DNA from 2 places in the Marinomonas sp. CT5 genome. Region 1 is predicted to be linked to the other one. Evidence: riboswitches for the same ligand, from Rfam matches in the RefSeq annotation. Region 1 holds a riboswitch; the other holds the start of a gene.
The links. Region 1 has a riboswitch for thiamine pyrophosphate ahead of thiC (phosphomethylpyrimidine synthase ThiC). Riboswitches for the same ligand answer to the same signal wherever they lie in the genome.
Positions count from the first base shown of each region.

Region 2: another riboswitch for thiamine pyrophosphate. It lies ahead of thiB (thiamine ABC transporter substrate binding subunit); the one in region 1 lies ahead of thiC (phosphomethylpyrimidine synthase ThiC).

Region 1 is NZ_CP025572.1:2,534,955-2,538,375, reverse strand. Features, by position in the region: gene C0J08_RS11890 (penicillin-binding protein activator) at 1-909, opposite strand, end outside; gene rsmI (16S rRNA (cytidine(1402)-2'-O)-methyltransferase) at 1,023-1,883, shown strand; TPP riboswitch at 1,960-2,064, shown strand; gene thiC (phosphomethylpyrimidine synthase ThiC) at 2,242-3,421, shown strand, end outside.
Region 2 is NZ_CP025572.1:3,396,626-3,400,046, forward strand. Features, by position in the region: gene thiP (thiamine/thiamine pyrophosphate ABC transporter permease) at 1-692, opposite strand, end outside; gene thiB (thiamine ABC transporter substrate binding subunit) at 734-1,747, opposite strand; TPP riboswitch at 1,823-1,941, opposite strand; gene C0J08_RS16340 (3-deoxy-D-manno-octulosonic acid transferase) at 1,964-3,190, opposite strand; gene msbA (lipid A export permease/ATP-binding protein MsbA) at 3,193-3,421, opposite strand, start outside.

The sequences.
Region 1 (3,421 bases):
GTTTTTTTGTAATGGACCAATGATGACATCAGGCTGTTGCTCGTTGGCTGCCGCTAAGGCTTGTTCGATGTTTTTGTAATTGTCTACATTAACAATATTTACTTGAGGCCTTGCTTCTTTTTGATTGTAAAAAGTTGCAAAAAAGCCATCAATTATTGCCTGAGAAGCTCGCTCTAATTTGCCTGTCATAGGTAGCATTAAGACAATTTTCTTTGGTGCCATTTGCTCAACGGATGCCATGATCTTGAAATCTTGAGGGGGTGTTATGGCCGCTGGGTGGCTTGGGTTTTCGGCTTGCCATTTTTTGAACATCTTCAGTTGTTGTTCAATAGACAGTGTTTGGTTTCTTAGAATACTGCTGATGGTTAACCAACCATTAAGTAGCGGCTTTTCTTGTTGAAATAGTTCATCCACTTCATTTTGAGTCAAATTCTGTATGGCTAACCAGAGTTTTTCTTGGTTTTCTTTGCCCTCGTTTAGCGGCAAATTGTAGGTAAGGTCCATACGAATCTTGACGACTTCCAACCAATTGTCAAAGTGCTCAAAAATAGAGGCCTTAGTTTCTTTAAGCTTATTTTGGTTGTCTGGATGGCGCGCCGCAATTAGCTGATTCGCTTGTTGTAAATAGCTTGTAGCAGCCACGGAGTTATCAAGATAAGACGAAGAAAGTGCGGCCAATAAATAGGCTTCAAATTGAATGGAAGAAGTGGTGTTTAATACTTTACTTTCTAAGACATCAATGGTTTTTTGAAACTCATCTTGCTGATAAAAATTCTTTGCTTTTAGATAAGAGTCAGCCAATGTTTTGGAAACATCGGTGGTTTTTTTAGGATGATAAATACTGGGTGGTAGGGTTCTTTCTTGTGAACCATTTTGGCTTGTTTGAGCTCTGTTTTGTGGCTGTTCCATATTTAAATTCATGGAATTACAGGCGCTTAGCAGAAAAGTACAAAGAGTTAATGATATGATGCGGAAATTAAGTAGGCTCATAAGCTTATAAAATGACAAATAAAAGAGGCAACATGTTACCACATAGTTCTGATGATGCGAGAGGGTCGCTGTACATAGTTGCAACTCCAATCGGCAATCTAGATGATTTCAGTAAAAGAGCGGAACAAACTTTACGCGATGTTGACTATATCGCGGCGGAAGATACTCGACATACGAAACGCTTGCTTAATCATTTTGCGATTGATGCGAAGCTGTTTTCTATCCACGATCATAATGAAAAAGACAAAGCAGACTACGTTGCTACCTTGTTAGATGATGGCAAAAATGTCGCGTTAGTGTCCGATGCGGGAACGCCTTTGATCTCGGACCCTGGTTATCACGTCGTTCATGCACTGCGTGAAAAAGGCCATAAAGTTGTTCCTATTCCGGGCGCTTGCGCCTTGATCGTCGCTTTGTGTGCATCGGGTTTACCCACTGACCAATTCTTTTTTGCGGGATTTGTGCCAGCAAAATCAAAAGGGCGTTGTGATTTATTTGAGTCTTGGAAGAAGCAAACGGGTACCGTGGTGTTTTATGAGTCGACTCATCGTGTTTATGATTCGATTGCGGATGTTCAAAAAGTGTATGGTGATGATGCTAAGCTAGTCTTGGCGCGTGAAGTTACTAAAACATTCGAAACATTTTTGTCTGGAACCGCTTCTGAAATCCTTGCCAAGTTTGATGAAGATGCCAACCAGATGCGTGGTGAATTCGTTGTGATGCTGAGTTTTACCCAAGAAAGCGGCGATGAAGCAGAATTAGAAGCCAAGCGTATTCTGACCATTTTATTAGAAGATTTACCGGTCAAACAAGCCGCTGCAATGGCCGCTAAACTGACTGGTGAAAAGAAGAATGCGCTTTATAAAATGGCGCTGGAAATGCAAGGCGAATAAGTTACCCTCCAGTATGGTAGTAAACACCCATGCTATTTCTGGGTGTTTACATTCCGATAAGACTGAGTATACTCAGCTCTACTTGTCGGAGTGCCATTTGGCTGAGATCGCATAATTAAGTGCGGGATCCGCAGAACCTGATCGGGCTAATACCCGCGTAGGAAACAAGAAAGTCTCTATTTTTCTTATCTGCATCGAATGAACTCCTGATTTTTATGGAATCGATGCTGTCATATTGTTAAAGCCTCCTTTCATATAATCAGGGTTCATGTTTTGCAATAAACGCCCCTAGTGCGTTTGCCTGTAAAGCAGCACCCCAGACAAGCAATTCTCCATTTTAATAATAAGGGAAGTGCTCATGTCGACGAATAACGAAATAGCAACACCATTAACGACCCCATCTAAAAAACAGTCTCGTGAAGCGTCTCGCCAAGCAGCGAAATCTTTTATTGAGTCTTTGCAAGCCAAACCTTTTCCAGCTTCAGAGCGAATCTATTTAACCGGATCCGATGAGTCGATTCGGGTTCCCATGCGCAAGATCAATTTGACTGATACGCCTATTGGTTCTGACCCTGACAATTTAACCTTCGAACCAAATGAAGCCATTTATGTTTACGATTGTTCTGGTCCATACGCCGACCCGCAAGAAAACATTGATGTCTATAAAGGTCTTAAGCCAATGCGTGAGGCCTGGATAGAACAGCGTGACGACACAGAAATATTATCAAGTGTCTCTTCTGAGTTTGCGCAGTCCCGTTTAGACAATTCTGCTCTCGACGAGCTGAGATTTAAAGCGTTACCAAAAGTCCGTAAAGCGCGCCAAGGTAAATGCGTTACGCAAATGCATTACGCTCGCCAAGGGATTATCACGCCAGAGATGGAATACATTGCCTTGCGTGAAAATCAGAACATCGATGCCATTCAAAGTGAGTTGCTATTAAAGCAGCACCCGGGGCAAAGTTTTGGTGCTAACTTGCAGACGCGTATTACGCCAGAGTTTATTCGTGACGAAGTGGCAAGAGGCCGCGCCATTATCCCGAATAACATCAATCACCCTGAATCTGAGCCAATGATCATTGGTCGTAACTTCTTAGTAAAAGTGAATGCCAATATTGGTAACTCTGCGGTGACCTCTTCTATTGAAGAAGAAGTAGAGAAACTGGTGTGGTCGACTCGTTGGGGAGCCGATACGGTAATGGATTTATCGACAGGTAAAAACATCCATGAAACTCGTGAATGGATTTTACGAAATTCTCCTGTGCCGATAGGAACCGTGCCTATATATCAAGCATTGGAAAAGGTAGATGGCGTTGCTGAGGATCTAAACTGGGAAGTATTTCGCGATACCTTAATTGAACAGGCGGAGCAGGGGGTAGATTACTTTACCATTCACGCGGGTGTTTTGTTGCGTTATGTGCCTATGACGGCAAAACGTCTAACAGGAATTGTTTCCCGTGGTGGTTCTATTATGGCGAAATGGTGCTTGGCTCATCACAAAGAAAGCTTCTTGTACGAACGCTTCCGTGAGATTTGTGAAC
Region 2 (3,421 bases), 860 kb from region 1:
AGTAAAGCTAAAAAGCTGGCCTTATTTAAGTCAAAATCAAATCGAAGCGCTTGATAAATCGCCACTTCCAAAGTACTAAACTTTGGCCCTCCCCCTAAACTCAACACCACAGCAAAGCTTGAAAAGCACAACATAAAAATCAGCACAAAAGCGCCAGGAAGCACCTTTTTAATATAGTGCCATTCAATCCAACGAAAAGACGCCCAGCGAGAAAATCCCAACTGCGAAGCTTGGCGCCACTGTCCAGAAGGAATCAAATCATAACCCTGCAATAAAAACCGAACCGCTAAAGGCATATTAAAAAACACATGAGCCAATAAGATCCCAACCAAGCCGTACAAGGGAATTTGCACACCTATCAATTGATTCAACCATCCAGTGCGCCCATACACCACCACTAAACCTAAAATCGCCACAATGGTCGGTACCACCATGGAAACTGCAAACAGTTGCAGCAAAGCAGCGCGTCCAAAAAACTGTCGGTGAATTAGACAAGAAGCAACAGGAATAGCAATAAGCAAACTGATACCACTGCTTAGTAATGCTTGCCATAGAGAAAAACGTACAACACGCCAAAGATAAGGCTGCTGTAGATAGCCAAGCCAAGTTGGCAAATCGCTATAACGCAAAAGAGCCGCCAAGCTGGCCGCTCCCATAAGTAAGAAAAAGCCGACGCCCAATAACGCCGGCATTAATCCTTTTATAGCTCGAAAATAAAGCAACTTAACGTCTATTATTGAGTCGTGGCATTTAACCACTCATCAATCCAAGCTTTACGATTTTGCGCAACCTGCTTTGCAGGTAGAACCAAGTTTTTTGCAGGTTTTAATGCACTATCAAAAGCGGCTGGTAGCTTTTCATCTAGTTTAATTACAGGCAACATCCAGTTCCCAGTTGCTACCGTTGATTGAAAACCTGGCTGTAAAATAAACTGCATAAAACGTTTCGCTAGAACAGGATGAGGAGCATTTTCCATCATCGCCGCTACTTCAATTTGCGGATACAAACCTTCACTAGCCGGTGCCGCTTTATATTTATCCTCACCTTCAGCAACAACATGATACGCAGGTGATGTCGTATAACTCAGCACAACATCGGCCTCACCTTTCAAGAACAAACTGTACGCATCAGACCAACCTTTAGTAACCGTGACAGTATGCGAGGCAAGGCGCTCCCAAGCGTCAGCGGCTTCATCTCCATATACCGATTTCATCCATAACAACAAACCAAGCCCAGGTGTACTGGTTCGTGGATCCTGATAAATGACTCGAAGGTTTTGATTATCAACAACCTCTTGCAAACTCGTTGGTGGGTTAGGCAGCGTTTCAGAGTTATAAATGAAGGCAAAATGACCTTGATCAAATGGCACAAAGGTTTTGTCTGACCAGCCACCAGCAATTGTCACCGCTGAGGTATCCACCCCATGCTGACCAAGTAAGCCTGACTTTTTAGCCGCTTCCATTAAATTCAAGTCTAACCCTAATAAAACATCTGCTTTAGACGATTTACCTTCTAACTGAGCGCGGGACAAAATACCGCCAGATGAGTCCAAGGCGACAAAGTTTACTTCGCAGTCACACTCTTTTTCGAAATTTGCTTTTATCTTAGGCCCCGGTCCCCAGTCAGATGAGAAGGAGTCATAGGTGTAAACATTGAGCGTATCTTTTGCCAAAGCAAAAGGGGAAAGTGCCAAACCTAAACTAACTAAAGAGGTCGAAAATAACGTTGTTAACGAAAATGAGTTCAAAGTGTGTCGCTCCTAAATAACGTGAGCGGCGTACAGGGGAAATGGCAAGCGATAAGGTTAAAATTACGCGCATAACCTAGCTTGCTATCTCGATTCCTACGCCAGCATGATCTGGATCAGGTTCGGTGGGTTAGCGGCTAATCCGCTTCTCAGCTTTAACATTCAAAAATGTTAAAGCACCCCATGAGATAATGAGCGTCTATTGTAAAGAGTCGATCAGCGGAAGTCCATTTCTGAAAGCACCCTGGTCACTGCTCCTTGGTTTTTTTCGGCAAAACGCATTGCTGTTTGACCAAGGCGAAAACGCTGGGAAGCTTGTCCAGCAAGATCAATGACGACTTTTCCCAGTTGCGCTTCATCTTGGCAACGAATAGCGCCATTCACTTGAAGTAGCTGATCGGTAATATCTAAAAAGTTAAAGGTATAAGGCCCTACTAAAATAGCCTTACCAAGCAAAGCGGGTTCAATCGGGTTATGACCACCGCGTTTAATTAAGCTGCCACCCACAAAGACCAAATCAGAGGCTTGATAGTAGTGTATCAACTCCCCCATTGAATCCCCAATCACAACATCAAAATTTGCCCATTGATCCAATGGAGTTTGAGTACGAAGTGTAACCCGTTCAAAATGCTGACTCGCTAATTGCTGGACAGCGTCGAAGCGTTCAGGGTGACGTGGAACCAATATTAATAATGCATCTGGATACTTTTGCTGCAAGGATTTATGGATACGTAAGAGCATGTCATCTTCTCCTTGATGAGTACTACCCCCAACCCATACGAATCTAGAACCTAACTGCCCACGCCAGTTAGCCTGGAGGACTTCTGGCGGCACATTGAGATCAAATTTAATACTTCCCGTAACGAGCACTTTTTTAGCACCTAATGCTTCAAAACGAGAACCATCTGCCTGAGCATGAGCCAAGAAGCAATCAGGTAAAGCGAACAGCGGCCGAGAGACAATCGAGAACTTTTGGTAGCGCTGAAAAGAACGATCACTTAGCCGAGCATTAACCACATCAATACGCAAACCATGTCGCTTTGCCTGCTGTAACAAGTTCGGCCAAAGTTCCGTTTCTACAATCACTAGGCGCTTACAAACCAAATTCTTAAATGCTTTCTTAACACTACAACGCCAATCCATGGGCAAATATCGGTGCTCAGCAAAAGGAAACGCCTTTTGCACCTGTTCAGCCCCTGTCGGTGTCATCGTAGTAATAAGCAGACGCTTAGAAGGATATTTTGCCCGCCATTGCGTCACCAATGGTCGTACTGCCAATACTTCACCAACCGACGCACAATGCACCCATAAATCAGCTTCAACAACAGGCCAAAAACCCAGCGCTTCTTTAGCTCGATAATGTTCATAGTTTTTTTTGAATTTGCGTACTTTCAGCAGAATAACTGGCGTCAGCAAAAATAATAAAACACGATACAACCACATATTTAAACAGTCGTTTCCGTAAATTGTTGGTTATGCAGCTGTGAATAAGCCCCATTCAAGGCAAGCAACTCACTATGAGAACCTTGCTCAATAATCTCTCCATGATCTACCACGGCAATAATATCGGCATTTTCAATGGTCGATAGTCTGTGAGCAATAGCAATCGTCGTGCGATTTTCCATTAGGTTATCGAGAGCAGACTGAATCGCTCTCTCAGACTCCGTATCCAAA